Regions from separate parts of the Caballeronia sp. AZ10_KS36 genome, predicted to be linked through region 1. Evidence: predicted binding sites of a transcription regulator. Region 1 holds the regulator's gene; the other holds the start of a gene.
The links. Region 1 encodes LexA, which represses DNA repair genes until DNA is damaged. Its sites were predicted from a motif close to ACTGTATNNNNATACAGT; they were not measured.

Region 1 (15,375 bases):
GGCGTATGCGGAAGGCTTCCACATTCTGAAGCACAAGGAATCGACGGACCTTCCCGAGAACGAGCGCTATTCGCTCGACCTCGCGGATATCGCGGAAGTGTGGCGGCGCGGCAGCGTCGTGTCGTCGTGGCTGCTGGACCTGACGGCGGGCGCGCTCGCGAGCGACGGCGGACTCGAACACTTCTCGACCATCGTGGCGGACAGCGGCGAAGGGCGCTGGACGATCGAGGCGGCCATCGAGGAAGCCGTGCCCGCGCAAGTGCTCTCGGCGGCGCTGTACACGCGCTTCCGCTCGCGCGACGCCGATCTGTTCCCCGAGCGCATGCTGTCCGCGATGCGCTTCGGCTTCGGCGGCCACAAGGAGTTTCCGGCGAAGTGACGCGCTGAGCGTCCGGTTAGACGGCGATGAACCGCGACGGTCCATCGCCGTTTTTCATTTCATCATGCGACGGCGGAACAGCCACGCGCAGATGAAGAACGGCAGCACGGCATAAGCGGCCAGCACGCCCGCGTGCAGCGCGAAACCGTCGAGCGGGCGGCCGAGCATCGCGGGGCGGATCAGTTCGACGGCGTGTACGAGCGGCAGCGCCTGCGTCACATGCTGCGCGAGCGCGGGCAGTTGCGCGACCGGAAAGAAGACGCCGGAGAGCAGGAGCATCGGCGTGAGCGCGAGCGTCTGATAGAACATGAAGAAGTCGTAGCTCGGCGCGATGGCGGTGACGATCATCGCGGTGCTCGCGAACGCCAGCCCGGTCAACACGATGACGGGCAGCGCGAGCAGCATCGACGGAAAACTGGCGTAGCCGAGCGCGCCCGCGACCAGCATGATCGCGACGCCCGAGAGCACCGACTTGCTTGCGGCCCACACGACTTCGCCAAGCACGATATCGCCGAGCGTGAGCGGCGTGTGCATGATCGCTTCCCACGTGCGCTGCACATGCATGCGGGAGAAGCCGGAGTACATCGCTTCGAAGCTCGCGGACATCATCACGCTGGAGGCCACCGTGCCCGCGGCGAGAAACGCGATATACGACACGCCCTCGACGTGGCCGACCATCAGCCCGAGACCGAGCCCGAGGCCGAACAGATAGATCATCGGGTCGGCGAGGTTGCCGATCATCGAGGCGACCGCGAGCTTCTTCCAGACGAGGTAATTGCGCCGCCAGACCGACATCCAGTGCGTCGCGTTCGCGGGCAGCGCGTTGGTGAGCGGCGCGGCGTCGCGCGGGTGCGTCTCGCTGGGCTTTTTGCTTGCGACGCGCGGCTGATCGAAGGTTTCCATCGCGATTAATCCACCATTTCGCGGCCGGTCAGCCGCAAGAAAACGTCTTCCAGATTCGCCGGTCGATGCAGATAACGCACGCCCTCGCGCCCCTTGACGCGCGCGTGCACGGCTTGCGGGTCGTCGACGTAGCAAAAAAGCGTCTCGCCGCTCACTTCCATGCGCTCGACGAGCGGTTGCAGTTCGGCGGCCAGCGCCTGCGGGTCGGGGCCGTAAATCTCGATCACGTCCGAGCCGATCACCGACGCGATCAGGTCGCGCGGACGGCCCTCGGCAATCTTCCGGCCTTCCTCGATCACGCAGACGCGGTCGCACAGGCGCTCGGCTTCCTCCATGAAATGCGTCGTGAGCAGCATGGTCTTGCCGCGCGCGAGCAGCGAGCGCAGACGCTCCCAGATCAAATGGCGCGCCTGCGGGTCGAGACCGGTGGTCGGTTCGTCCATGATCAGCACGTCGGGATCGTTGACCAGAGCGCGCGCCAAGGTCAGCCGCCGCTTCATGCCGCCGGACAATTCGCCGACGCGCGCATCGGCCTTGTTTTCGAGCCGCGCGAACTCGAGCAGCGACGGCACGAGCGCGTCCATGCGCGCGCCCGCGATGCCGAAGTAGCGGCCGAAGACGACGAGGTTCTCGCGTACGCTGAAGTCGGGATCGAGATTGTCGAACTGCGGCACGACGCCGACGCGTTCGCGGGCGAAACGCGCGCGCGACGGCACCGGTTCGCCGACGAGCCGAATGTTTCCGTGATCGGGCGACGTCATGCCGAGCAGCATCCTGAGCGTCGTCGTCTTGCCCGCGCCGTTCGGACCGAGCAGGCCGAAGCATTCGCCGGGGCGCACGTCGAACGACAGGCCGTCGACGACGTTCTTCGCGCCGTAGCTTTTGATGACTTCGCTGAATTCGATGGCGGGCGCGTCGGCCGATTCGGGCGCGTGCTCGCGCGTGGTGCGCTGTGTCATGCGTTTCCTGCCGGGGAAAGGTCAGCGAGCTAGTGTAATCGAATGCACCGGCGCGGCGCTTGCGCGGGCAGAAGCGGTGCGCCGGGCGAGTCGTGCGAGCATGCCGAAAGCCGCGAAGCCTTGTGCGACGGGCTTCGACGCAATCTGGCACGCGGCCAGCTAGTCATGAGTCCAACGTTGCGCGGGTGCGGCGCGCTATTGCGTGAAGTTAGCGTTTTCCATCGTTGCCACGTCTGGCGCTGCACAGGATCATGAAGTTACGCCGCAGTCAATCTGCGCTGCGGCAGGGAGGCATCATGACAAGCTACAGAAAGATTCTGCTGTGCTACGACGGTTCCAGAGAGGGCCGCAAGGCGCTGCGCCAGGGCGCGAATCTCGCGCTCGACCTCAACGCGGAAACGCATGTGCTCGCGGTGGTCGACATGCGGTCGAGCATTGCGCAGAGCGCCGGATTGCTGACCGATATGGCCTGCGGGCGCTTCGAAGAAGCGGCGCGCGATATTCTGCAGGAAGGCGTCGAGTGGCTGCGCGAGCGCGGCTTGTCAGCGCAGGGGCACTTCGCGTTTGGCCATCCGATCGACGAAATCGCCGCGCTGGCCGACAGCCTCAAGGTCGATCTCGTCGTCGTCGGGCACCGCTGCCGGAGCGGTCTCGCTCGTTGGTGGATGGGCGCGGGGAACACGCCTTTGCTCGATCGCGTGTCGTGCAGCATTCTGGTTGCCGTCTGTCAGGCAGGCGAATCGGCAGAAGCGGAAGATGCCGCTGCGTATGCCGCGAAGCCGGCGAAGGCCGAAGCGGGCGCGTGAGCTTTCGACGACGGATTGCGAAGGCGCGTCAGCCGTTGAGGTCGACAGCAACGAGCTTCCACGACACCAGCCCGCTGCGGTGAAAGATGGCGGAATAACGAGCATCGCCTGCGCCGTGCTGGTACGTCACGACGAACGTGTTGATGCCGCGATAGCCGGCCGTCGTTTGCGGCGGTTGCGGAGCCGGATTGGACGCACTCGCCGGCGCGGACGCATTTGCATCGGCTCGGCCCGCCGCAGGCGGACGTTCGCCGGGATTGCCGCGCGGCGGTATGCCGTTCAGGATGGCGGCGACTCCGTCCGGCGTCGCATACGAATCCACGAGCGGGCCGACCAGCGCCGCGCCGATCATCGCGCCGATGATCGCGAGCGGGTTGCCGCTCTTCTGCACGTCGATGCGCCGCGTGAGCAGCGCGGCGATCTGATCCTTCAAGCTCGCGCGCAACGCGGGGAAATCGACGTAGTCGTTGACCGTTTGGGCGTCTCGCGCGTCGGCGGCGCGCTTGACGCGGTCCAGCACGATATACGGCGACGCGTAGACGAAGCCAAGCGCCGCCACGAGCAATACGGCGGCGAGCGTGGCGACAACCAAACGAGCGGTGCGGGACATGCGACGGTCAAGCCTTCAGCAAAGGTCAATGCAGAATGGACCACGCCGACGCACGACAAATTCCCCGACCCGCCGCCAGTTCACGCCACCGTTCCGCCCGTGAGACCGGCGCGCTCTTCGTCGATGCAGCGGTCGATCATGCGCGACACTTCGCTGATCTTGCCGACCAGGATCAGCCGCGACTCGCTTCGATAGACGCGCACGGGAGCACTCCGCGGCGGCTCCGCGTGGACCGTCTGCGTCAGCGACACGCGCGCGAACGCAGGCTGGCGAGACGGCAGCGCGGGCATGGAATCGAAGAGATCCGGCGCAGCTTCGGCTCGCGAAGGCGCAGCGGCGCCGCAAGGAATCAACGCACGTAGATGACGCAGACGGCCGAACCGGCGAAAGGGCAGCAAACGGGCAAAACGTTCCATCATGACTCTCCAGACGATAGGACGCACCCCGGCATGCCGCGAGCGGCTGCCGTCCGTGCTTGATGTACTCGAAACGCGCCGCGTCGTGCGTGGCGTGAAAAGGCGCTCAGCGACGCTTGAAAGCGCGCTGCCGCCGCTGACTAGAATTCGCCCGAGCGGATCAGGCCCACTGCGATGCCTTCCAGCGCGAAGTCTCCGCTGCCGGACCGTACGAAAATGTTCTCGTAGTCCGGGTTCTCCGCGATGAGTTCGACGCCGTCCGGACGTCGCTTCCAACGCTTCACCGTGACGTCGTCGCCGAGCCGCGCAACGACGATTTGTCCGTCCTTCGCCTCGGTGCGTTTTTGAACGGCGAGCAGGTCGCCATCCAGAATGCCGGCGTCGCGCATCGACAAGCCGCGCACTTTCAACAGGTAGTCGGGCTTGCTCGAGAACAGCGCGGGATCGCACGCGTAATGCTGCGAAATATGCTCCTGCGCGAGGATGGGACTGCCCGCTGCGACACGGCCCACGAGCGGCAGCGAGAGCTGCATGATGCTCGCGTGCGGCAACGTGAACTGGTGCGGGGCGTCTTCTGAACGGCCTGCGTCGCCAATCAGCCGGATGCCGCGCGACGAACCCGCCGCCAGTTCGATGACGCCCTTGCGCGCCAGTGCCCGCAGATGCTCTTCCGCAGAGTTCGCGGAGCTAAAGCCCAGCTCAGCGGCAATCTCCGCGCGCGTCGGCGGAAAGCCGGTGCGCTCGATTGCGCGCTGGAGCAGTTCGAAGACCTGCTGCTGACGCGCGGTAAGTTTTGAGGTTCTGGTCACTGGCTCGGGCCTCTCGTGCACTGTATGGATCAACAGATGACTGTATTTTTATACAGTATTCCGCGCTTTTCAAGCATTACTTTAAGTTCCGCGCGAAACCGCAACACGGGCCGACGTGCCACGCCACATGAGCGCGCGCCTCAGGCTTTAGCAGCTTTGGATATAAAAGACTGAAAAACGATTATTTCTGTTCATATAGGCCCGCCGATAGACTGATTCCGTCAATTGGATAAGACGGAGAACGGGGAATGCAAAGCACGAAAGCGGGATTGGGGACCAAAGCACGCAAAGCGTTGACGGCGCTTGCGCTGACGGCGGCGGGCATCGGCGCGATTGTGGCGATGAGCACGCAAGCACACGCGCAGACGTCGTTTCTGAATGTGTCGTACGACCCGACGCGCGAGCTGTATCAGGACTTCAATCAGGCATTCGCCAAGAAGTGGAAGGCCGAAACCGGCGAGACCGTCACGTTCAAGCAGTCGCACGGCGGTTCGGGCGGACAGGCGCGAGCGGTCATCGACGGCCTGCAGGCGGACGTCGTCACGCTCGCGCTCGCCTACGACATCGACGCGCTCGCGGGCAAGGGGCTCGTGGCCGCCGACTGGCAGAAGCGCCTGCCGGATAACGCCTCGCCGTACACGTCGACGATCGTGTTCCTCGTGCGCAAGGGCAACCCGAAGCACATCAAGGACTGGGACGACCTCACGAAGCCGGGCGTCTCCATCGTCACGCCGAACCCGAAAACATCGGGCGGGGCGCGCTGGAACTATCTCGCCGCGTGGGCCTACGCGCAGCACAAGCCGGGCGGCAATGAGCAAACCGCGAAGGACTTCGTCGCGAAGCTGTACAAGAACGCGGGCGTGCTCGACTCCGGCGCGCGCGGCGCTACGACGAGCTTCGTGCAGCGCGGCCAGGGCGACGTGCTGATCGCGTGGGAAAACGAGGCGTTTTTGTCGCTGAAGGAATTCGGTCCGGACAAGTTCGAGATCGTGGTGCCTTCGGTGAGCATTCTGGCCGAGCCGCCGGTCGCGGTGGTGGACAAGGTCGTCGACAAGCACGGCACGCGCAAGCTCGCCGAGGCGTATCTAAAGTATCTGTATAGCGACGAAGGCCAGCAGATCGCCGCGCGCAACTTCTATCGTTCGCGCTCGGACAAGGTGCCGGCCGACCTCACGAAGCAGTTCCCGAAGATCAAGCTCTACACCATCGACGACACGTTCGGCGGCTGGACCAAGGCGCAGAAGACGCATTTCGCCGATGGCGGCGTGTTCGACTCGATCTATCAACCGCAATAAGCGCAAAACGTAAGCAAACCGAAGCGGCGCGCCATGACGCCGCCGGTCACACAAGCATTCGATGACACGCGCTCCCCGGCGCACTGGAACAGGACGAAAGCAAGGATGACGACTTTCACTTTGCGCAAGCCGAGCGCGCTACCGGGCTTCGGCCTGACGCTCGGCATCACGCTCGCGTATCTGAGCCTCGTGGTGTTGATACCCCTCGCCGCCACGTTCGCGAAGACGGCGACGCTCGACTGGGCGCAGTTCGTCCGCGCGGTGACATCGCCGCGGGTGCTGGCGTCGTACCGGCTGACCTTCGGCGCGGCGCTCGGCGGGGCGCTCATCAACGCGGTGTTCGGCTTTCTCGTCGCGTGGGTGCTCGTGCGCTACACGTTTCCGATGAAGCGCATCGTGGACGCCATCGTCGATTTGCCGTTCGCGCTGCCGACTTCTGTGGCGGGCATCTCGCTCGCGGCCGTGTATGCGGGCAACGGCTGGATCGGGCAGTATCTCGCGCCGCTCGGCATCAAGGTCGCGTTCACGCCGCTCGGCGTGCTGGTGGCGCTGACGTTCATCGGCTTGCCGTTCGTCGTGCGCACGGTGCAGCCGGTGCTGGAAGACTTCGAACGCGAGCAGGAAGAAGCCGCCGCGTGCCTCGGCGCGACGCGCTGGCTGACGTTTCGCCGCGTCGTGCTGCCGTCGCTCTTTCCGGCGCTTCTGACCGGCTTTGCGCTGGCGTTCGCGCGCGCACTCGGCGAATACGGCTCGGTGATTTTCATCGCGGGCAATGTGCCGATGAAGTCGGAAATCACGTCGCTTCTCATCATCACGAAGCTCGAACAATACGACTATGCGGGCGCCACTGCGCTCGCCGTCGTCATGCTGTGCGTGTCGTTCCTGATGCTGCTCCTCATCAACACGCTGCAATGGTTCCTGCAACGGCGCACGAGCCGCACGGGCGCTGTTCCTGCGCACGCGGTATCGGTGCAAGGGAGCCACGCATGAGCACATCTGACACCAAAGCCATCGCGATGAACACCGCTGCGCCGCGTGATGCGCGCACGCTCGATCCCGTCACGGAACCGCGCGCGGTGCGCTGGCTGCTCACCGGCATCGCGCTCCTGTTCCTCGCGCTCTTTCTCGTGGTGCCGCTCGTCGCGGTGTTCGCGCAAGCGTTCGCGAAGGGCATCGACTATTACTTCGAGTCGCTGAAAGACCCGGACGCATGGTCCGCCATCAAGCTCACGTTGACGACGGCGGCGATTGCCGTGCCGCTCAACGTCGTGTTCGGCCTCGCGGCATCGTGGGCGATCGCGAAGTTCGACTTTCGCGGCAAGGCGCTCTTGACCACGCTCATCGACTTGCCGTTCTCGGTTTCCCCCGTGATCTCCGGCCTCATCTACGTGCTGATGTTCGGCGCGCAAGGCTGGTTCGGTCCGTGGCTCGCGGCGCACGACGTTCAGATCATCTTCGCGGTGCCGGGCATCGTGCTGGCGACGATCTTCGTGACGTTCCCGTTCGTCGCGCGTGAATTGATTCCGCTGATGCAGGCGCAAGGCAACGACGAGGAAGAAGCCGCGCATGTGCTGGGCGCTTCGGGCTGGCAGATCTTTCGCCGCGTGACGCTGCCGAACGTGAAGTGGGGCCTGCTGTATGGCGTGATTCTCTGCAATGCACGCGCAATGGGCGAGTTCGGCGCGGTATCGGTGGTATCGGGCCACATTCGCGGACAGACCGACACCATGCCGCTGCACGTCGAGATCCTCTATAACGAATACAACTTCTCGGCCGCGTTCGCCGTCGCCTCGCTGCTCGCGCTGCTTGCGCTCGTGACGCTCGGACTCAAGCTCGTCGCGGAACGCCGCATGTCGCAATCGCTCGCCGATGCAGGCGCCAAGAACTAAGGCAAAGGACACATCATGAGCATCATCGTTCGCAATCTGCAAAAGCGCTTCGGCGATTTCACCGCGCTCGACAACGTCACGCTCGACTTTCCGGCGGGCGAACTCGTCGCGCTGCTCGGGCCGTCCGGATGCGGCAAGACCACGCTGCTGCGCGTGATCGCGGGCCTCGAATATGCCGATGCCGGTCAGGTCCTGCTCAATGGCGAAGACGTCGCGCAAGTGGGCGCGCGCGACCGGCAAGTGGGCTTCGTCTTCCAGCATTACGCGCTGTTCCGGCACATGACGGTGTTCGAAAACGTGGCGTTCGGTCTGCGCGTGAAGCCGCGCCGCGAGCGTCCGTCGGAAGCCGTGATCCGCGAGAAAGTGCACGAATTGCTCAAGCTCGTGCAACTGGACTGGCTCGCGCAGCGGTTTCCTTCGGAGCTTTCGGGCGGGCAGCGGCAACGTATCGCGCTTGCACGGGCACTCGCTGTCGAACCGAAAGTGCTGTTGCTCGACGAGCCGTTCGGCGCGCTCGATGCGAAGGTGCGCAAGGAACTGCGAAGCTGGCTGCGCCGCCTGCACGACGATCTGCATATCTCCACGCTCTTCGTCACGCACGATCAGGAGGAAGCGCTCGAAGTGGCGGATCGCATCGTCGTGATGAATCATGGCCGCGTCGAGCAGGTCGGCAGCCCGCAGGATGTGTACGATCATCCGCAAACATCGTTCGTGTATGAATTCCTCGGCGCGGCCAATCGCCTTCAGGGTCATGTCGATGCGGGCGGCTTCGTCGCGGATGGCGCGGCGCAAGCCATCGCCGCACAAGCACACTTCAGCGGCCGCGCGCTCGCCTATGTGCGGCCGCACGACCTCGCGCTGTACCGCGCCGACGATGCCGCGGGTCTCGCGCATCGCGACGGTATCGTGGTCGGCGTGCGGCGCGTGGTGACGCTCGGCGGCTCGGTACGTGTGGAACTGGAAGGCGACGCGGGCGGCGTGCTCGAAGCGGAACTGGACCGGGAAGCATGGCGCTCGCTGAAGCTCGATATCGGCGATGGCGTGCGCGCCGTGCCGCGCGCGCTGCGCGTCTTTCCGGCGCAATGAGACATCCATAAAACGGCAGCAAGACAAGAGAGGCGAACCATGAACTTCCAGCAACTGCGCTTCGTGCGCGAGGCCGTGCGTCAGAACATGAATCTGACGGAAGTAGCAAACGTGCTGTACACGTCGCAGTCGGGCGTGTCCAAGCAGATCAAGGATCTCGAAGACGAACTGGGCGTCGATATCTTCATCCGGCGCGGCAAGCGGCTCACGGGGCTGACCGAACCGGGCAAGCAGGTGCATCAGCTGATTGAGCGCATGTTGCTCGATGCGGAGAACCTGCGGCGCGTGGCGCGCCAGTTCGCGGATCAGGACAACGGGCATCTCGTGGTCGCCACGACGCACACGCAGGCCCGTTACGCGCTGCCAAAAGTAATCCGTCAGTTCACCGAAGTATTTCCTAAGGTGCATCTGGCGCTGCGGCAGGGCAGTCCGCAACAGATCGCGCAGATGATCGTGAACGGCGAGGCGGATATCGGCATCTCGACCGAGGCACTGGACCGCTATCCCGACATCGTCACGTTTCCGTGCTATTCGTGGCATCACACGGTGGTGGTGCCGAAGGACCATCCGCTCGTCGGGCGTAAAGACATCACGCTGGAGCAGATCGCGGAATATCCGATCGTCACCTACGATCAGGATTTCACGGGGCGTTCACACGTCGACCAGGCGTTCGCGAGCGCGGGCGCGATGCCCGACATCGTGCTCACCGCCATCGACGCGGACGTGATCAAGACGTATGTGGAACTCGGCATGGGCATCGGCATTGTCGCGGCGATGGCCTATGACGCCAAGCGCGATACCGAACTCGTCGCGCTCGATACGCAGCACCTGTTCGAAGCCAGCACCACGCGCGTGGGCTTGCGCAAGGGCGCGTTCCTGCGCGCGTATGCGTACCGGCTGATCGAAATGTTCGCGCCGCAGCTCGACGAAGCGCAGATCGCCGCGCAACTGCGCGAAGCGGCCTGAAACACACATGCCGGCTGATTTACAATCGCCGGCATGAACACACAGACTCTCCCTCGCATTCCCCCTCGCATCGCCGTCCTTGCAACGGGTGGCACGATCGCCGGACAGGCCGGCGATGCTGCGTCCACGGCCGGTTATAAGGCGGGCGTCGTCGGCGTCGACAAGCTGCTCGACGCCGTGCCTGCGCTCGCCTCCGTCGCGCGAATTCATGCCGAACAGATCGCGGGCATCGACAGCAAGGACATGAGCCTGGCGCTCTGGACGACGCTCGCCGCGCGCATCAACGAACTCGCCGCGCAGGACGACATCGACGGCATCGTCATCACGCATGGCACGGACACGCTCGAAGAAACGGCGTATCTGCTGCACTTGACCGTGAAGACCACGAAGCCTGTCGTGCTGACCGCGGCGATGCGGCCATCGACCGCGCTATCCGCCGATGGCCCGCTCAATCTGCTCAACGCGGTCACGGTCGCAGCTTCGAAGCATGCCGCAGGGCAGGGCGTGCTTGTCGCGTTCAATAACCAGATCCACAGCGCCCGCGATGTGACGAAGACGAGCACGTATGCCGTCGATGCCTTTCGCTCGCCCGAAACCGGCGTGCTCGGTTTCGTGCAGGACGGCCGCGTGGAATTCCAGCGTACGGTGACGAAGCCGCATACGACGGCAAGCGAATTCGCCGTGGCCGAGAACTGGCCGATGGTCGAAATAATCGCGAGCTATGCGGGCGTTTCGGGCGTCGCGGTGGATGCGCTCGTCGCGGCGGGCGTGAAGGGAATCGTCGTCGCGGGGACGGGCAATGGTTCGATGCACGAGAGCATCACAGAAGCCCTAAGCGATGCGGTGAAGGCGGGCGTCGCCGTCGTGCGGGCATCGCGCGTCGGTTCGGGACACGTAATGCGAAACGGCGCGGCTAGCGACGATGCGCTCGGCACGGTCAGCGCGGGAACGCTGAATCCATACAAGGCGCGTGTGCTGTTGATGCTGGCGCTATCGGCCGGCGTGAAAGACGCCGCGGCGCTGCAACGCCTCTTCGATACTTACTGAACGCGAATCCGACGCGGACACCCGACGGCGAACCGTCTGACCGACCAAGGCTAACCCGGCGCGCCGCCGGATGCCGCTCTCGGACCCCACTTGCCGCCCTCAGCCCAGAGCGGCATTTGTCCCGCGTGCCCATACGCGGGACGCCCCACGGTTCAGGCGCGAGCCTACGCAGCAGCCTTCGCTTGCTGCGGTTCTTCCGCCACCTGGAAGTTCGACATGATCTCGAGCGCGCGCACGAGCGCCGAGTGATCCCACGCTTTGCCGCCATTGGCTGCACATACGCTGAACAACTGCTGTGCGCTCGCCGTGTGAGGCAGCGCGAGGCCCATCTTGCGCGCGCCGTCGAGCGCGACGTTCAGGTCCTTCTGATGCAGTTCGATCCTGAAGCCGGGATTGAACGTGCGCTTCGTCATGCGCTCGCCGTGCACTTCGAGAATGCGCGACGATGCGAAGCCGCCCATCAGCGCCTTGCGCACGCGTTCCGGATCGGCGCCCGAACGCGATGCGAAAAGCAATGCCTCGGCGACCGCTTCGATGTTCAGCGCGACGATGATCTGGTTGGCCACCTTGCAGGTCTGACCCGCGCCGTTGTCGCCGATGAGCGAGATGTTCTTGCCCATCAGTTCGAAGAGCGGCTTCGCGATGTTGAACGACTTCTCCGGGCCGCCCACCATGATCGTGAGCGTCGCTTCGCGCGCGCCGACTTCGCCGCCGGACACGGGCGCATCGAGGTAATCGCAGCCGAGCGCGTTGATCTTCTTCGCGAACTCCTGCGTATCGAGCGGGTTGATCGAGCTCATGTCGATCACGAGCTTGCCCTGGCTCAAGCCCTTGGCCACGCCGTCATCGGCGAACAAGACGTTGGCGACATCGGGCGTGTCGGGCACCATCGTGATGACGATCTCGCTTGCCTGCGCGACGGCCGTCGAGTCCGCGACCACTTTCGTTTGCGCGCGGATATCGTCGGGCACCGGATACTTGCCGTTCACGACGAGCGCGTGACCGCCCTTGATGAGGTTGCGCGCCATATGCGCGCCCATGATGCCGAGGCCGATGAAACCGATCGTTGCCATACTGTGTGCTCCTCCTTTGTGTCGTGGTTCAGGCAGCGGCGCGCGCCTTGTCCGTTGCGATCGAGCGAAGCCAGCCGAGCCCGGCTTCGGTGCCCGCGAGCGGCTTGTACTCGCAGCCGATCCAGCCGTCGTAGCCGATCGAATCGAGCAGATCGAACAGGAACGCGTAGTTGATTTCGCCGGTGCCGGGTTCGTTGCGGCCGGGGTTGTCGGCAAGCTGAATGTGCGCGATCGACGGCAGGTTCTTCCTGATCGTCGCGGCCAGCTCGCCCTCCATGCGCTGCATGTGATAGATGTCGTATTGCAGGAAGAGATTGTCGGAGCCGACCGCGCGAATCACGTCGAGTCCTTCGTGCGATCGGTTCAGCGCGAAGCCCGGAATGTCGTATGAATTGCACGGCTCGACGAGCAGACGGATGCCTTCCTGCTTCAGCGCATCGGCGGCGAAACGAAGGTTCTCGATGATCGTTTCGCGCGCCTGCTGCGCCGAGACGCCCGCTGTGGGTATGCCGACGAGGCAGTTCAGTTGCGGCACGTTCAGCGCGCGCGCGTACTCGATCGCGCGCGGCACGCCGTCGCGAAACTCGGCGACGCGATCCGGCAGACACGCAATCCCGCGCTCGCCTGCTTCCCAGTTACCGGCAGGCAGGTTGTGCAGGACGATCCGCACGCCGCTGTCCTCTACGCGCGCTTTGAGATCGCTGATCGAATACGGATACGGAAACAGGAATTCGACGGCCTCGAAGCCCGCGTTCGCCGCCGCGGCAAAGCGGTCGAGGAACGGGACTTCGTTGAAGAGCATCGTCAGATTTGCGGCGAATTTCGGCATTGTTCTTTTCCTGATGGTCGGTCAGTGGGTCGTCAGTTGATGCTTCAGTCGAGCGGCGTGACGGCGGTCGGCGCGTCGGCACGGCTCTCGGCGAGTTCTTCGAACTCGTTGATGGCGTCGATCTCGGTGCCCATCGCGATGTTGGTCACGCGTTCGAGAATCATCTCGACGACGACCGGCACCTGATGTTCCGCCGCGAGCGCCTGCGCATTCTTCAGCGCCCCGGCGATGTCCTCCGGCTTGAATACGCGCAGCGCCTTGCAGCCGAGGCCTTCGGCGACCGCGACGTGATCCACGCCGTAGCCTTCGAGTTCGGGCGCGTTGATGTTGTCGAACGCGAGCTGCACGCAGTAGTCCATGTCGAAGCCGCGCTGCGCCTGACGAATGAGACCGAGGTACGAGTTGTTCACGACGACATGCACGTACGGCAGCTTGAACTGCGCGCCCACCGCAAGCTCTTCGATCATGAACTGGAAGTCGTAGTCGCCCGAGAGCGCGACGATCTTGCGCTGGGGGTCCGCCGCGCGCACGCCGAGCGCAGCTGGAATCGTCCAGCCGAGCGGGCCGGCCTGACCGCAGTTGATCCAGTTGCGCGCCTTGAACACGTGCAGAAACTGCGCACCGGCGATCTGAGAAAGACCGATCGTCGTCACGAAGCACGTGTCGCGGTCGAACGCCAGGTTCATCTCTTCATAGACGCGCTGCGGCTTAATCGGCACGTTGTCGAAGTGCGTCTTGCGCTGCATCGTGCGCTTGCGCTGCTGGCAGTCCGCGACCCACGCGCCACGGTCCTTCAGCTTGCCTGCGGCCTTCCATTCCTTCGCCACTTCGACGAAGAGTTCGAGCGCCGCCTTCGCATCCGAGACGATGCCGAGGTCCGGTCCGAACACGCGGCCGATTTGCGTCGGCTCGATATCGACGTGAACGAACTTGCGGCCCTTCGTATAGACCTCGACGCTGCCCGTATGCCGGTTCGCCCAGCGATTACCGATGCCGAGCACGAAGTCCGATGCAAGCATCGTCGCGTTGCCGTAGCGATGCGACGTCTGCAAGCCGACCATGCCGGCCATCAGCGGGTGATCGTCGGGGATGGCGCCCCACGACATCAGGGTCGGGATGACGGGCACGCCCAGCGTTTCGGCGAATTGCACGAGCAGGTCTTCGGCCGCCGCGTTTAGCACGCCGCCGCCGGAGACGATGAGCGGCTTCTCGGCGTCGTTGAGCATCGCGAGCGCCTTGTCGATCTGCGCGCGCGTCGCTTTCGGCTTGTAGACCGGAAGCGGCTCGTAGGTGTCGATGTCGAATTCGATTTCGGCGAGCTGCACGTCGATCGGCAGATCCACCAGCACCGGGCCGGGGCGGCCCGAGCGCATCAGATGGAACGCCTGCTGGAACACGCGCGGCACGAGCGCCGGCTCGCGCACGGTCACGGCCCACTTCGTGACGGGCTTGGCGATCGATTCGATATCGACCGCCTGGAAGTCTTCCTTGTAGAGACGCGCGCGCGGCGCCTGCCCGGTGATCGCAAGAATCGGAATGGAATCGGCAGAAGCGGAGTAGAGGCCCGTGATCATGTCCGTGCCCGCCGGCCCCGACGTGCCGATGCATACCCCGATGTTGCCGGGCCCGGCGCGCGTATAACCTTCGGCCATGTGCGACGCGCCTTCGACGTGGCGCGCGAGCACGTGGCTGATGCTGCCCGACTTTTTCATCGCCGAGTAGAACGGGTTGATCGCGGCGCCCGGCACGCCGAACGCGGTATCGATACCTTCCTTTTCCAGCACGAGGACGGCTGCGTCGACGGCTCTCATCTTGGCCATGAATGTCTCCTTCCTTCAGTCTCTTTCCGTTATCGCTGTCTGCATCGAAGCAGGGTTCCGTTGCACTTTAAGATTGTGAAAAAGGTTTGATAAGATCAGTCGGAGTCGCTTTTTCCCAAACAAAAAGTTTCGAATGAGGCAGCGGCGCGGCTCGGCACAGGAGACAGGAAAATGGACCGCTTCAAGCAGATCGAGACGTTCGTGCGCGTCGCGGAAGCCGGCAGCCTCGCGGCGGCGGCGCTGGAAGAGGGCGTGTCGCCGGTCATTCTCGGACGGCGCATCGACGCGCTCGAAAAGCGTCTCGGCGTCAAGCTGATGTACCGCTCGACGCGGCGGCTCGTGGTCAGCGAAGAGGGCGCGGCGTTTCTCGACCGCTGCAAAAATTTGCTGGCCGAGTGGGATCAGGCGGAGAACGAACTGGCGGCGGGGCGGCGCGCGGTCGGCGGGCATCTGATCGTGTCGGCGCCAGCGGCGTTCGGGCGCATGCA
Region 2 (15,375 bases), on a different contig from region 1:
GCTGCCGGGCTGCGGCATCGTCGGATGTGTCGGTACTTCGGTGTATGGCGTCGGCTTGACCGTGTGTTAGCGCGGCGGCCGGCGGCGGGATATTCAAGAGCGTTGCACTAGATCAAGACAAGAGCATGGGAAAGTTGGAGTCGATGCACACAGTTGTCATGGGACCGCGCACTCGCGCGGTCATCGCGAGTTTCGGGCTCGCCGCATCCGTCGCGGCGGGTCTTGCCGGATGCACGTCGACGCCGCGCACGCCTGCGCCCATCGTCGACAATTCGATGTCCCCGCCGCCGCCTGTCGTCGTGAGCGCGCCGGTCAGCACGGCGCCGGTTCCGGTGGCGCCGGCTGCGTCGGCATCCGCGCCGGTCGAGGCGGGTTTCTATCGCGTGAAGCCGGGTGACACGCTCTACGGCATCTCGCGTCAGTACAAGCAGAAGCCCGCCGATCTCGCTGCGTGGAACAACCTGCCGGAGAGCAAGCAGGTCAACGTCGGGCAGGTGTTGCGCGTCGTGCCGCCGGGGGCGTCGATGTCGACGGCGGGTGCGGCGTCGTCTGCGTCTTCGAAGAGCCTGCCGCCGCTACTGCCGACGCCGGGGAAGCAGACGGCTGAGAAATCGAGCGAGAAGCCTGCTGAGAAACCCGCCGCGACGGCGTCGGCGGGCAAGGGCACCTTCGTCTGGCCGGTGAAGGGCGAGATCGTGCGCGGCTTCGGGGCGAGCGGCAGCAAGGGGATCGACATTGCCGGCAAGGTCGGCGAGCCCGTGAAGGCGGCGGCGCCAGGCAAGGTCGTGTATGCGGGAAGCGGCTTGCGGTCGTACGGGCGCATGATCATCGTCCGGCATAGCAACGACTATCTGACCGCTTACGCGTACAACGACAAGCTCCTCGTGCGCGAAGGCGATACGGTCAAACAGGGCGCGACGATCGCCGATATGGGAACGGGTCCGAGCGGGTCGCCGGTGCTGCATTTCGAAATCAGAAAGGCGGGCGCCGCCGTCGATCCCGTGCCGCTGCTCGGCGCGGGCAGTTGAGTCGAAGGAGCCGTATGAAGAGAATCATGTGCGCGGCGCTCGTCGCGGCGTCGTTGCTCGCGGGCTGCGATCAGCAACAGAGCGGGGAAGCGATGAACAAACTCAGTTCGTTCTTCAACTCGGTGAAGCCGGACGTGCTGCTGCTGAAAGACCTCAAGCCCGGCGTCACGAACGAAGCGCAGATTCGCAAGCAGATGGGCGAGCCGGAAACCGAGCGGACCTATACGGACGGCTCGAAGCGCCTCGAATATCCGCGCGGCCCGGCGGGCACGAACACCTACATGGTGGATCTCGATCCGGATGGCCTGCTCGTCTCGGTCACGCAGGTGCTGACTGCCGAGAACATCGCGAAGGTGCGGCCGGGCATGACGCAGGACGAAGTGCGGCGGCTCCTAGGCAAGCCGACGACGGTCGCCGAGTACCGGCTGAAGCAAGAGCGCGTGTGGAGCTGGCATTGGCTGGAAGACGGCGTGAATCGCGACGCCATGTTCAATGCGCATTTCGGGCCGGACGGCACGGTGGTCACGACATCGCGTTCGGAGGCGGAGGGCGGCGGACGGCATTGACGACGTGGCGTCGGCAGGGGCGAAGGCGTTGAGGCGATGAGCGAAAAATATATCGGCAAGAGACAGCGCGCATTGATGGACGAAGCGTTGCGATACCGCGAGCGCGCATCCGCGGAAGCGAACGACGACGCGTTCGTCCGCTGGGAATGCACGCGCGGGCATCACTGGGACGACGCGCTGGATGCGTCACAGAACGTGCGCTGCATGAACTGCGCGACGCAGCGGCGCGAGGCCGAAATGGCTCGGGCGCGGGCCATCGCGGAAGCTCGCGGCGGTGCGCTCGTGCCGTCGCGTCAGACGGGTGCCGCGTCGTCGCTGACCTGGCAATGCGCGTTCGGGCACGTCTGGCAAGCGGATGCCGATGCGGCCCAGCGTCGCTGGTGCGACGAGTGCGCGCGCTCGATCTTCGCCCGTTATCGGTGAACGGCCGGCTCCCCAAAAAGAAAAAGCCGGCGATTGCCGGCTTTTAACTTCGTTGTCGGGGCGATGGCTGTTTATGTTCTTCGCCTGCTACTCGCCGGGACGTTGGCAAAGACCTGCGCCAGAAATCGCGCCCATTCTTTACCCACGGCTCGGTCGAGTGCCGCCCGTCTTCTTGGTCTCTCGTTGCGCTGAAACATCCCCCGTGCGCAAACAGAGTATCGCGCCGGGCGAATTGTATGAATGTACGGTGACTAACATTTCGTGCCAGATCAGGGTGGCGATCGAGAGAGGACGGGCAAGGCGAACGACTCGCAGACGACAAAAAAGCCGCTGTCCTTGCGGAACAGCGGCTTTTTCTTGCAACTGGTGGCGAATCAGGGACTCGAACCCCGGACCTGCGGATTATGATTCCGTCGCTCTAACCGACTGAGCTAATTCGCCGAAAGAAGCCGAGATTATGGCGGCGGTTGAAACGCCTGTCAAGCCCTGCCGCGCGTTTTTCCTGAAACGGCGGCAGGGCCGACTAAACTTTCGCCATCAATCCTCGTGATACACGTTCGACTTGCGCGTGTCCTTCACGAACAACATGCCGATCACGAACGTCGCGAGCGCAATCACCACCGGGTACCACAGCCCCGAGTAGATGTCGCCGCGCGCCGCCACGATCGCGAAGGCCGTCGCGGGCAGAAAGCCGCCGAACCAGCCATTGCCGATGTGATACGGCAGCGACATCGACGTATAGCGAATCCGCGCCGGGAACATCTCGACGAGCATCGCCGCGATCGGGCCATACACCATCGTCACGAAGATCACGAGGATGGTCAGAATCACGATCGCCATCGGCCAGTTGATGAGTGCCGGATCGGCCTTCGCCGGATAGCCCGCGCTCTTCAGCGTGCCGGCGAGCGTCTTGTCGAACGCCGCGCCTTGCGCCTTCGCATCGGCGGCCTTGCCGTCATACGTATTCACCACCGTCTCGCCGACCTTGATCTGCGCCAGCGTGCCGGCGGGCGCGGCCACGTTCTGATAGTTCAGGCCGGCCTTCGACAGCGCGCTCTTCGCAATGTCGCACGACGACGTGAACTTCGACGTGCCCACCGGATTGAACTGGAACGAGCACTCGTCCGGATTGGCGATCACGGTGATCGGCGACTTCTGCGTCGCGGCTTCGAGCGTCGGGTTCGTGTAGTGCGCGAGCGCCTTGAAGAGCGGGAAGAAGGTCAGCGCCGCGATCAGGCAGCCCGCCATGATGATCGGCTTGCGCCCGATGCGATCCGACAGCGAACCGAAGAACACGAAGAACGGCGTGCCGATGAGAAGCGCGATCGCCACCATGATGTTCGCGCTCGTGCCGTCCACCTTCAGCGTCTGCGTGAGGAAGAAGAGCGAGTAGAACTGGCCCGTGTACCACACGACCGCCTGGCCCGCCGTCAGACCGAAGAGCGCGAGCAGCACGATCTTCAGGTTCTTCCACTCGCCGAACGCTTCCGTGAGGGGCGCCTTCGAAGTCTTGCCCTCGGACTTGATGCGCTCGAACACCGGCGATTCGTGCAGTTTCATGCGAATCCAGACCGAGACGGCGAGCAGCAGGATCGACACGAGGAAGGGCACGCGCCACGCCCAAGCGCCGAACTGCTCTTCGCCGGTCGCCGTGCGCACGGCCAGAATCACCACCAGCGAGATGAAGAGGCCGAGCGTCGCGGTCGTCTGAATCCACGCGGTCCACGCGCCGCGCTTGTTCGCGGGCGCGTGCTCGGCCACGTACGTCGCGGCGCCGCCATATTCGCCGCCGAGCGCGAGCCCTTGCAAGAGGCGCATCGCGATGAAGATGATCGGCGCGGCGATGCCAATGGTCGCGTAGCCCGGCAAAAAGCCGATCAGGAACGTCGAGAGACCCATGATGACGATCGTCACCAGGAACGTGTACTTGCGGCCGACCATGTCGCCGAGCCGCCCGAACACGATCGCGCCGAACGGACGCACCGCGAAGCCCGCCGCGAAGCCGAGCAAGGTGAAGATGAAGCCGGCCGTCGGGTTGACGCCCGAGAAGAACGTCTTGCTGATGTAGATCGCGAGCGAGCCCGCGAGATAAAAGTCGTACCACTCGAACACCGTGCCGAGCGACGAGGCGAAGATGACCTTCCGCTCCTCGTTCGTCATCGGCGCGTGCGAAATGCGCCCTTCGACCGTTGCCATGAATCGTCTCCTTAGGTTTTCCGTCTATCCCGATTCCATCGGGCCGCAAGCGCGGCGCCGGTGCAAGGATTATTGGAACGAAAACTTACGGCGTTCTGACTCGGTCTATTCGGGGCCTCCGTGTGAACAGACTAATGATCTTCTTGTAAATCGCCGGCAACGCGCCGGGATCGACAAACAAATTGCTCGTATCGCGCCGAGTTGCGCGCGAGCTTCCGAGTGCTCGCTCAGGGTTTGTCCCGGGCAGGATAAACCCGCTGCAAGCTGACGCGTACCAGCGTCCCGGCAAGCCTCGGCGCTTCCTGATAGACGTGGTCCTCGATGGCGAGCGTGCCGCCGTGGATCGTCGCGATCTCCTTGACGATGGCGAGTCCGAGGCCGCTTCCATCGCCTTCGCGGCCGAGAATGCGATAGAACCGCTCCACCACGCGCTCGCGCTCGGCCGGCGGAATGCCGAGGCCGGTGTCTTCCACTTCGAGATGCACGAGATCGAGATTCGTCTCGTCGGCCCGCACGCGCACCGTGATGCGCCCGCCGGTCGGCGTGTAGCGGATCGCGTTGTCGATCAGATTGGAGAGCATCTCGCGCAACATCACCGCGTTGCCTTCCACTTCGACCGGATACGGCGGCTCCTCGTACCCGATGTCCATGCGCTTGGCGAGCGCGGCCTGCACCCAGTCGCGCACGGCGAGGCGCGCGAGGTCCGTCAACTCGACGTGCGAGAAGATCTGCCCGTTCGCGCGATTCTCGGCGCGGGCCAGTGCGAGCAGTTGCGTGACGAGCCGCGCGGCGTGTTCCGAACTCGTCGCGATCTGTTCGAGCGAACGCTGCACTTCGTTCGACACGTCCTGCCGCAGCGCCAGTTCTGCCTGCATGCGCAGGCCGGCGAGCGGCGTTTTCATCTGATGCGCAGCATCGGCGATGAAGCGCTTCTGGAACTCCATGTTCTGTTCGAGCCGCGTGAGCAGATCGTTGAACGACGCGACGAGCGGCGCGATTTCCGGCGGCGCGCGGCCCGCTTCGAGCGGCGAGAGATCGTCGGGGCGGCGAGCGCGGATATTCGATTGCAGCGCATGCAGCGGCGCGAGTCCGCGCGACAGCCCGAACCAGACGAGCACGATGGCGAGCGGCAAGATCACGAACTGCGGCAGAATCACGCCCTTGATGATGTCGTTGGCGAGCTGGCTTCGCTTGTCGAGCGTCTCGGCCACTTGCACGAGCACCGGCTGCGCATTCGGGGCGTCGAGTGCGGGAAGGTCCACGGTCGTATAGGCGACGCGAATATCGTTGCCGCGCAGCACGTCGTCCCGAAACTCCACGATGCCCGGCTGCGGCCGGTCGTCTTCGTGCGGCAAGGGCATGTCGCGGTCGCCGCCGACCAGTTCGCCACGCGTGCCCAGCACCTGAAAGAACACACTGTCGACGTTGTCCGCGCGCAGGAAATCGCGCGTCGCGTCGGGCAGCCGGAGTTCCGCGACGCCGTTGACCGGCTGAATCTGACGCGCGATGACATAGGCATCCGCTTCGAGCGCGCGGTCGAACGGCCCGTTCGCAATCGACTTCGCGACCAGATAGGTCACCGCGATGCTCATCGGCCAGAGCAGCAGAAGCGGCGCGAGCATCCAGTCGAGAATTTCGCCGAAGAGGGAACGCGGATGCGTCGCGCTGTCCGGCTCCAGCTCGTCCGGCGGGGCGAAGGGATTGGCGTAGCGCGCGTCGCGCAGCGCGTCGGAGTCGGCGGTGGCTGCGTTAGATGTAGAAGGCGTGCGCGGCGGCTCGTCTGCGCGTTCGCTGGAAACGGGCGAGGCCATGCGTGGCCCGGCTTAGTGATGGCTCGGCGGCATCGGCGCGCTTGCCGACGCGCCGTTCGACGCTTTTTCGAGCGTGTAGCCGAGCCCGCGCACGGTGATGATGCGCGCGCCGCTCGGCTCGATCTTCTTGCGCAGCCGGTGGACGTAGACCTCGATCGCGTTGTTGCTGACTTCTTCGCCCCATTCGCACAGGTGATTGACGAGCTGTTCCTTCGACACCAGCCGCCCGGTCCGCTGCAGCAGCACTTCGAGCACGCCCAACTCGCGCGCCGACAAGTCGATCACCTGATCGCCGATATGCGCGATGCGTCCCACCTGATCGAACGACAGCGAACCGTGCTTGACGACCGTCGGCCCGCCGCCCGCGCCGCGCCGCGTGAGCGCGCGCACGCGCGCCTCCAGTTCGTTGAGCGCGAAGGGCTTCGCCATATAGTCGTCCGCGCCGAGATCGAGGCCCTTCACGCGCTCATCGACGCTGTCGGCGGCGGTCAGGATCAGCACGGGCATCTGCGAATTGCGCGCGCGCAGCCGGCGCAGCACTTCGAGACCGGGCATGAGCGGCAGCCCGAGATCGAGGATCAAGAGGTCGAACGGTTGAAGCGTCAGCGCGGTGTCCGCCTCGACGCCATGCTTCACATGGTCGACGGCGTATCCCGATTGGCGGAGTGATCGGACGAGGCCGTCCGCGAGTATGCTGTCGTCTTCGGCAATGAGGATTCGCATCGTCTGTGCGCCTGATGCGCGGTTGCGCATTGCCGGCACCGCATTTCGCCCGGCGCGGCGGTCTCCAGGGTGGTGTGCGGTTTTTGCGCGGTTCGGGCGACGTGGAAAAAAGCCACGCCGCCGCAATCGGGCTTGCAAAAACTACTGTTTTTTTATACAGTGTCTGCATCTGTGCGAAAAGCGGGGTGAAAGTATGCGGAATCCGCATCAAGAGCCCGTACGCACAAGCCTCAGACGCCGTTCATCATAGCAAAGGACGATTCATGGAAGAAAGCAAGAAAGGCCCGGCTGGCATGACTGCGGAAAAGAGCAAGGCCCTCGCTGCCGCGCTCTCGCAGATCGAAAAGCAATTCGGCAAAGGGTCGATCATGCGGCTCGGCGCGGGCGAGGCGGTCGAAGACATTCAGGTCGTGTCCACCGGCTCGCTCGGACTGGATATCGCGCTCGGCGTGGGCGGCCTGCCGCGCGGCCGCGTCGTCGAGATCTACGGTCCGGAATCGTCGGGTAAGACCACGCTCACCCTGCAGGTGATCGCCGAAATGCAGAAGATCGGCGGCACGGCGGCATTCATCGACGCGGAACACGCGCTCGACGTGCAATACGCGCAAAAGCTCGGCGTGAACGTGCAGGAACTGCTGATCTCTCAGCCGGACACGGGCGAGCAGGCGCTGGAAATCGCGGACGCACTGGTGCGCTCGGGTTCCATCGACATGATCGTGATCGACTCCGTCGCGGCGCTCGTGCCGAAGGCGGAAATCGAAGGCGAAATGGGCGACTCGCTGCCGGGTCTGCAAGCTCGCCTGATGTCGCAGGCGCTGCGCAAGCTCACCGGCACCATCAAGCGCACGAACTGCCTCGTTATCTTCATCAACCAGATCCGCATGAAGATCGGCGTGATGTTCGGCAACCCGGAAACCACCACGGGCGGCAACGCGCTGAAGTTCTATTCGTCGGTGCGTCTGGACATTCGCCGTATCGGGTCCATCAAGAAGAACGACGAAGTGATCGGCAACGAAACGCGCGTCAAGGTGGTGAAGAACAAGGTGTCGCCGCCGTTCCGCGAAGCTATCTTCGACATTCTGTACGGCGAAGGCATTTCGCGTCAGGGCGAAATCATCGACCTCGGGGTGCAGGCCAAGCTCGTCGACAAGGCGGGCGCGTGGTACAGCTATAACGGCGATCGCATCGGTCAGGGCAAGGACAACGCGCGGGAATTCCTGCGCGAGAACCCGGACATCGCGCGCGAGATCGAGAACAAGATCCGCGAATCGCTGGGTGTGGCGGCGCTGGCAGATGGCGTCGCCGCGGGCGCAGCAGTAGCGGACGACGAATAAGCGTCGCGCCGCACGGTCGATGTTCAAGCGCCGGTTCGGATCGAAGGCTGGCAGCGCCGAATTTCGGCGGGGCCGTGCGAGCCGGTCTGACGGCGCCGGCGCCGGTGAGTCGGGCGACGATGCTGCGTGCGAGTCGTCTGCGCGCAGCGTCGGTGAGTCCGCCGATCATGCCGATGGCACCGACCAGTACGAGCGCAGTAGCGACCGGCGCGCGGCATCGAGCAAATCGCGCTGGTCGACCCGGAGTACGACGTCACGCGCTGGCGCGAAGCCATTCGCGTCGGCGCGTGGTGTTTCTGAAGCGGCCGAAGAACGGCCGAACGAACACGAGCGTTCAGCAGCACCGGAAGCACTCGGGCCAGCCGACTCGCCTCGCTCAGCCGGAAAATCGCTAAAGACCGCCCGCGCTAAACGCGAACGCGGTTCAGGTGAGCCCCCACGCGCCGCACATCCGGCATTGCCGGCGCAAGACTCCGACCGCGCCGCGCGTCTCGCGCAGGCACGTTCGCTTCTCGCTCAGGCTACGACGCAACCGGTCCAAAAATTCGACGCGCCGCCCAAGCCGTCGAATGAAGCGCGCTTACCGGACGACAGCGCCGATCCTTTCTCGAATCCCTTCGAAGACGCCGATCCGTTCGAGCCATTCGAGCAGTGCGCGCCCGAACCACCATCCGACCCGACCTACAGCCGCTCGACCGAACGACCGCGCAAGGCACCGGACGCGAACAACCCAAGACGGCCTCAACGCTCACTGAAAGGCCGCGCATTGGCCTACCTCTCGCGCCGCGAATACAGCCGCGCGGAGCTGTCGCGCAAACTGCGTCCGTACGTGCAAGAAGCCGACTCGCTCGAAAACACGCTCGACAGCCTGGAACGCGACGGCTGGCTGTCCAACGAGCGTTTTGTGGAGAGCGTCGTTCATCGGCGGGCGCCGCGCATGGGCGGCAGCCGGATCATCAACGAACTGAAGCGGCACGCGGTGGGCGAGTCGTTGATCGGCGAAACGGCGGACAAGCTCGCGCAAACCGAAACCGCCCGCGCCCAGGCCGTGTGGGAGAAGAAATACGGCGTCGTGCCCGAGACACCCGCCGAGGGTGCAAAACAAGCCCGCTTTCTTGCAGCGCGCGGTTTTTCGGCCAGCACCATCGGAAAAATACTGAAGGGCGGCGACGAAGACTGGATCGACGAGCCAAGCGACGAGTGACGTACCTCGCGCCCCTCGCGACGCGCCGTGCGCCGGCATCCGCCAATCATCAGGCGCATGCACGGCCCCAAATACTCGCTATGCTAAAATTCAACGGTTTCCCCGTTCCGGCTTTGGTCCCATGCCTCTTTCTCCGCCCGTTTCCCGACAGTTGCGCCATCGTCGCGCGATTCGGCTGGAAGCGTTCGAGCGGGACGACGGCCTGTGGGACATCGAAGCCTGTCTAACCGATGACAAGCCCCGCGACTTTCCGCTCGCGGCGGGCGTCCGGCCGCAAGGCCTGCCGATCCATGAACTCTGGCTGCGCATCACCATCGACCGCAAGCTCACCATCGTCGACGCCGAGGCGTCCTCCGAGTGGGCGCCTTATGCGGCGTTGTGCGCCGAGTCGAATTCGGCGTATCGGGCGCTCATCGGACTCAATCTGCTCAAGAATTTCCGTCGCGAAGCCGGCGCGCGCCTGCGCGGAACGGCAGGTTGCACGCATCTCACCGAGCTGTGCGCCGTGTTGCCGACCGCGGCCATCCAGGCGTTCTCCGGCGAAGTCTGGTCCATCGAGAGCGGCAGTCCATTCGCGCAAGGCGGACCGGAGTCGACGTCCGTCCAGCCGCCGTTCCAGCTCGGCCGCTGCCACGCGCTGCGCTTCGACGGCCCCGCCGTGCGCGAATACTATCCGCGCTGGTTCGGCCATGAGCCATCGCGGGCGGAAGATCGTCGCGAGGCGGAACGCGAAAGGCCGGACACCTGACACGCTCGCAGACACGCTCTCGTGCGCGACGCGGAACGCCCCCGGCAACCGGACAAGAATCAAACAATCAGCGGTTCAAGCAATTCGAAATCGAAGAAGTTCACTCCAACTCTCAGACTGAAGGAATCACGCATGAAGATTCACGAGTACCAGGGTAAGGAAATCCTGCGGAAATTCGGCGTCGCGGTCCCGCGCGGCAAACCCGTGTTCTCGGTGGATGATGCGGTCAAGGCCGCGGAAGAGCTGGGCGGCCCGGTCTGGGTCGTCAAGGCGCAGATTCACGCGGGCGGCCGTGGCAAGGGCGGCGGCGTGAAGGTCGCGAAGTCGATCGAGCAGGTTCGCGAGTACGCGAATCAGATCCTCGGCATGCAGCTCGTCACGCACCAGACCGGTCCGGAAGGCCAGAAGGTCAACCGCCTCCTGATCGAAGAAGGCGCGGACATCAAGAAGGAACTGTACGTCGGCCTCGTGCTGGACCGCGTTTCGCAGAAGATCGTCGTGATGGCGTCGAGCGAAGGCGGCATGGACATCGAGGAAGTCGCGGAAAAGACGCCCGAACTGCTGCACAAGTTCGCCGTCGAGCCGTCGACCGGCCTGCAAGACAAGGACGCGGACGACCTCGCGCGCAAGATCGGCATTCCGGACGCATCGATCCCGCAAGCACGCGCGATCCTGCAGGGCCTGTACAAGGCGTTCTACGAAACCGACGCATCGCTCGCCGAAATCAACCCGCTGATCGTGACCGGCGACGGCAAGGTGATCGCGCTCGACGCCAAGTTCAACTTCGATTCGAACGCGCTCTTCCGTCACCCGGAAATCGTCGCGTATCGCGATCTGGACGAAGAAGATCCGGCTGAAGTCGAAGCGTCGAAGTTCGACCTCGCGTATATCTCGCTCGACGGCAACATCGGCTGTCTCGTGAACGGCGCGGGTCTCGCGATGGCGACGATGGACACCATCAAGCTGTTCGGCGGCGAACCGGCGAACTTCCTCGACGTCGGCGGCGGCGCGACGACCGAAAAGGTCACGGAAGCCTTCAAGCTGATGCTGAAGAACCCGAACCTGAAGGCCATTCTCGTCAACATCTTCGGCGGCATCATGCGCTGCGACGTGATCGCGGAAGGCGTGATCGCGGCATCGAAGGCCGTGGACCTGAAGGTGCCGCTCGTCGTGCGCATGAAGGGCACCAACGAAGACCTCGGCAAGAAAATGCTGGCGGAGTCGGGACTGCCGATCATTTCGGCCGACAGCATGGAAGAAGCCGCGCAGAAGGTCGTCGCGGCTGCCGAAGGCAAGTAAGCGCGCTTCGCTTACCGAGCCTAAGAGAGCGTTCCACCAGATACGAATGGCGGCGCAAGGCAACTGCTTTGGCGACGCCAAACGAACAGAGGTCACTACATGTCGATTCTGATCAACAAAGACACGAAGGTCATCACGCAGGGCATCACCGGCAAGACCGGCCAGTTCCACACGCGCGCGTGCCGCGAATACGCGAACGGCCGTGAAGCGTACGTTGCGGGCGTGAACCCGAAGAAGGCCGGCGAAGACTTCGAAGGCATTCCCATCTACGCGTCCGTCAAGGAAGCAAAGGCCGAAACCGGCGCGACCGTTTCGGTCATCTACGTGCCGCCCGCGGGCGCAGCCGCCGCGATCTGGGAAGCCGTCGAGGCCGATCTCGATCTCGCCATCTGCATCACGGAAGGCATTCCGGTTCGCGACATGCTCGAAATCAAGGACCGCATGCGCCGCGAAAATCGCAAGACGCTGCTGCTCGGACCGAACTGCCCCGGCACCATCACGCCGGACGAACTGAAGATCGGCATCATGCCGGGCCACATTCACCGCAAGGGCCGCATCGGCGTGGTGTCGCGTTCGGGCACGCTGACGTACGAAGCGGTCGGCCAACTGACGGCGCTCGGCCTCGGCCAGTCGTCGGCGGTCGGCATCGGCGGCGATCCGATCAACGGTCTCAAGCACATCGACGTGATGAAGATGTTCAACGACGATCCGGAAACGGACGCCGTCATCATGATCGGCGAGATCGGCGGTCCGGACGAAGCGAACGCCGCTTACTGGATCAAGGACAACATGAAGAAGCCGGTCGTCGGCTTCATCGCGGGCGTGACGGCGCCTCCGGGCAAGCGCATGGGCCACGCTGGCGCGCTGATCTCGGGCGGCGCGGACACGGCGGACGCCAAGCTCGAAATCATGGACGCGTGCGGCATCAAGGTCACGAAGAACCCGTCCGAGATGGGCCGCCTGCTGAAGTCGGTGATCTAAGGCAGTCGGGCGCGTAACGCGAGGGTTTGGTACTCTTACTGAATCCTTTCGTTAAGGCGAATAAAAAGCGAGGGAGCGTTGGCTTCCTCGCTTTTTTGTTTCCGGTCACAGCTCGTTCTGCCCATGCTCGAATTTTTCTCGACGCTCCATTGGGGCGCGGTTCTGCAAATCATCGTCATCGACATTCTGCTCGGGGGCGACAACGCCGTCGTGATCGCGCTCGCGTGCCGCGATCTTCCCGCCACGCAGCGCACGCGCGGCATCGTGCTCGGCACACTCGGCGCTATAGTTTTGCGCGTCGTGCTGATCGCGTTCGCGGTCTTTCTGCTCGATATCCCGTTCCTCAAATTCCTTGGGGGCTTGCTGCTTCTGTGGATCGGCATGAAGCTCCTGCAACCCGGCCACGACGAGCCCGACATCGGTTCGTCGGACAAGCTCTGGGCGGCCGTCAAGACGATCATCGTCGCCGACGCGGTGATGAGTCTCGACAACGTAATCGCGATTGCGGGTGCGGCCGAGACCGCGGACCCGCAGCACCGCTTCGTGCTCGTCATTTTTGGGCTCGTCGTGAGCATTCCGCTGATCGTGTGGGGGAGCACGCTGGTGCTGAAGCTGCTCGACCGCTTCCCGATCGTCGTGCTGCTCGGCGCGGGCTTGCTTGGATGGATCGCGGGCGGACTCATCATCGACGATCCGTTCATCGACCGCTGGCCCGCGCTCAACACCGAAGCGGCGGGGTATGCCGCGCGCCTCGCGGGCGCAGCGCTCGTGATCGCGGCGGGCTGGCTGATGAAGCGCCGCGCGCTCGCGAGCACAGGCTGACTCCCCACGTACGCGGGCGTTAGCCGAATGGCCGACTGTCGCGGCCGTCGCGCTCTCCCTACCATCGAAGCGTTCGGTTCGCATGTCGCGGCCGACGCTTCGTGTCTTTCAGGGAGTGGCAATGACGAGCATGGCTTTGGATGTAAAGGCGTCGCGCGAGGGCGACGGCTTCGGTGCATGGCTGAAAGGCGCGCAGGCCGGCGCGCGCGGTTTTACGCTGATCGAGTTGATGATCGTGCTGGCGATCGTCGGCGTGGTCGCGGCTTACGCGATTCCCGCGTATCAGGACTATCTGTCGCGTAGCCGCGTGGGCGAGGGCATGTCGCTCGCGGCATCGGCGCGGCTCGCGGTGGCCGAGAACGCCGCGAGCGGCGCGGATCTGGCGAGCGCGTATGCGTCGCCGCCGGGCACGCGCAACATCGAGTCCATCCACGTCGACAGCGACAGCGGGCAGATCACGATCGCCTATACGACGCGCGTCGCGCCGGCCGGATCGAATACGCTCGTGCTCGTGCCTTCCGCGCCCGATAACGCCGAGACGCCGACGGCCCGCGTCGCGCTGACGCGCGGCTCGGTGCAGGCGGGCACGATCACGTGGGAATGCTTCGCGGCAGGCAAAGCGGCTTCGTCGCTGCCTGCGCCGGGCGCGGGACCTGCGCCCACGCAAGCCGCGACCCTGCCGGCCAATCTTGCGCCGCCCGAGTGCCGCGCCTGAGCGAATCGCACGCGGTGAAGAAGAAGGCATGAGCGCCGCGCGGGAACCGGTGGATTTCGTAGCATTTGCAGGTGCGCGGCGCACAGCGGACGCAAAGTTTTGTATAGTGCGCCGGTTCCCGACGTTCCCAGCCCCTCATGCCTTCCCAATTCGCGCGCTACCTTTGCTTTGCCGTTCTGTGTCTTGCGTTGACGATTCCGTTCGGCGTCGTCAACCACACGTATCCGATCCCGACGTTCTACGCCGAATACAGCGCGTTGGCCTTGTATCTCGCGCTCGGAGCCACAGTCGCCATACTCGTGCGCGTTTCGGAGCCGCGCGTGCCGTTCGCGTCGCCGGTGGTGGCGCTGATGCCGCTCGCGTTCGGCATCGTGCTGGTGGCGCAGACGGTGCTGCTGCCGGTCGCGCAGCCTTCGATGAACTGGCTCGGCGGCGCCTATCTGCTCGCATCGTTCGTGGCCGTGCATACGGGGTTCGGGCTGGTGCGCGCGGGGTTGTCGGAGAAGGCGTTGCGCATCGGCGCTGCCGCGTTGCTGGCGGGCGGCCTCTTCGCGGTGTTCTGCCAAACCGTGCAGTTGTTCCACATGGAAGCCCGGTTCGCGCCGTTCGTCGTGGCTTACAACGTCGCGACGGAACGGCGGCTCTTTGGCAACATGGCGCAGGCGAACCATCTCGCGACCGTCATCGCGTTCGGCCTGGCAGGGGCGATGTATCTTGTGCAGACGCGCCGCATGCCGGTGGTGATCTGGCTCGTGGTGTCGGCGGTGCTTTCGTTCGGGCTTGCGCTCACCGTGTCGCGCGGACCGTGGCTGCAAACGGCGGTGATCGTCGTCGCCGGATTCTGGATGGCCTTCATTCGCCGACGCCCCGGCGCGGCCGACGACCTCGACGGCCCGATCGGAAGCAAAGAGCGCGATGGACGCGAGGCGCGTGACGTCCGCGCTTGGGTCGTGCCGTTCGTGCTTGCCGTGCTGTTCGTGGCGGTCAATGCCGTGGTGCGCTGGGTGAACGTGCGCTATCAACTAGACCTCGCGCAGTCGGCGGCGGAGCGCATGCAGGACGCCAATCAGATCGCGCCGCGTCTCGCGTTGTGGAAGTACGGCTGGACGATGTTCAAGACGCATCCGCTGCTCGGCGTCGGCTGGGGCGAGTTTCCGCGTTACCAGTTCGACATGGTGCGCGAGCTCGGCGGCGTCGAGATTGCGAACAACGCGCACGATATCTTCATCGACCTGTTGGCGAAGACCGGGCTGCTCGGTGTGGCGGTGCTGGTGGCGGGCATCGTCTTGTGGCTGATTCGCGTGCTGCGGGCGCCGCACACGCCAGCGCGCGTGTTTGCGCTCTCGCTGCTGGGCGTGCTGATGATGCACGCGCTCGTCGAATATCCGCAGCAGTACATGTTCTTTCTGATGCCCGCGATGCTCGTGATCGGTCTTCTGGAGACGCGGCCGTTGCGGCTCGTGGCGCGGCCGGTGTCGTATGGCGTCTATGTCTTTCTCGTCGCGGCGGGTCTGATCGCGCTCTA

Region 2: recA (recombinase RecA) is a predicted target of LexA. The motif match lies at 6,891-6,908, and genes of this name have one in related genera.

What each region holds. Positions count from the first base shown of each region.
Region 1 is NZ_JALQDQ010000013.1:215,224-230,598, forward strand. Features, by position in the region: gene gnd (phosphogluconate dehydrogenase (NAD(+)-dependent, decarboxylating)) at 1-379, shown strand, start outside; gene NCR35_RS07710 (ABC transporter permease) at 434-1,282, opposite strand; gene nodI (nodulation factor ABC transporter ATP-binding protein NodI) at 1,288-2,241, opposite strand; gene NCR35_RS07720 (universal stress protein) at 2,538-3,047, shown strand; gene NCR35_RS07725 (DUF2939 domain-containing protein) at 3,076-3,657, opposite strand; gene NCR35_RS07730 (hypothetical protein) at 3,738-4,073, opposite strand; gene lexA (transcriptional repressor LexA) at 4,214-4,882, opposite strand; gene NCR35_RS07740 (sulfate ABC transporter substrate-binding protein) at 5,131-6,177, shown strand; gene cysT (sulfate ABC transporter permease subunit CysT) at 6,283-7,167, shown strand; gene cysW (sulfate ABC transporter permease subunit CysW) at 7,164-8,066, shown strand; gene NCR35_RS07755 (sulfate/molybdate ABC transporter ATP-binding protein) at 8,082-9,152, shown strand; gene NCR35_RS07760 (CysB family HTH-type transcriptional regulator) at 9,192-10,118, shown strand; gene NCR35_RS07765 (asparaginase) at 10,152-11,165, shown strand; gene NCR35_RS07770 (2-hydroxy-3-oxopropionate reductase) at 11,330-12,238, opposite strand; gene hyi (hydroxypyruvate isomerase) at 12,267-13,067, opposite strand; gene gcl (glyoxylate carboligase) at 13,112-14,887, opposite strand; gene NCR35_RS07785 (LysR family transcriptional regulator) at 15,059-15,375, shown strand, end outside.
Region 2 is NZ_JALQDQ010000003.1:1,705-17,079, forward strand. Features, by position in the region: gene NCR35_RS03610 (peptidoglycan DD-metalloendopeptidase family protein) at 159-1,028, shown strand; gene bamE (outer membrane protein assembly factor BamE domain-containing protein) at 1,043-1,594, shown strand; gene NCR35_RS03620 (hypothetical protein) at 1,631-2,017, shown strand; tRNA gene NCR35_RS03625 (tRNA-Met) at 2,382-2,458, opposite strand; gene NCR35_RS03630 (MFS transporter) at 2,555-4,213, opposite strand; gene NCR35_RS03635 (sensor histidine kinase) at 4,441-6,024, opposite strand; gene NCR35_RS03640 (response regulator transcription factor) at 6,037-6,747, opposite strand; gene recA (recombinase RecA) at 7,011-8,081, shown strand; gene recX (recombination regulator RecX) at 8,101-9,285, shown strand; gene NCR35_RS03655 (DUF2889 domain-containing protein) at 9,407-10,033, shown strand; gene sucC (ADP-forming succinate--CoA ligase subunit beta) at 10,166-11,332, shown strand; gene sucD (succinate--CoA ligase subunit alpha) at 11,432-12,313, shown strand; gene NCR35_RS03670 (TerC family protein) at 12,437-13,135, shown strand; gene NCR35_RS03675 (pilin) at 13,257-13,850, shown strand; gene NCR35_RS03680 (PglL family O-oligosaccharyltransferase) at 13,988-15,375, shown strand, end outside.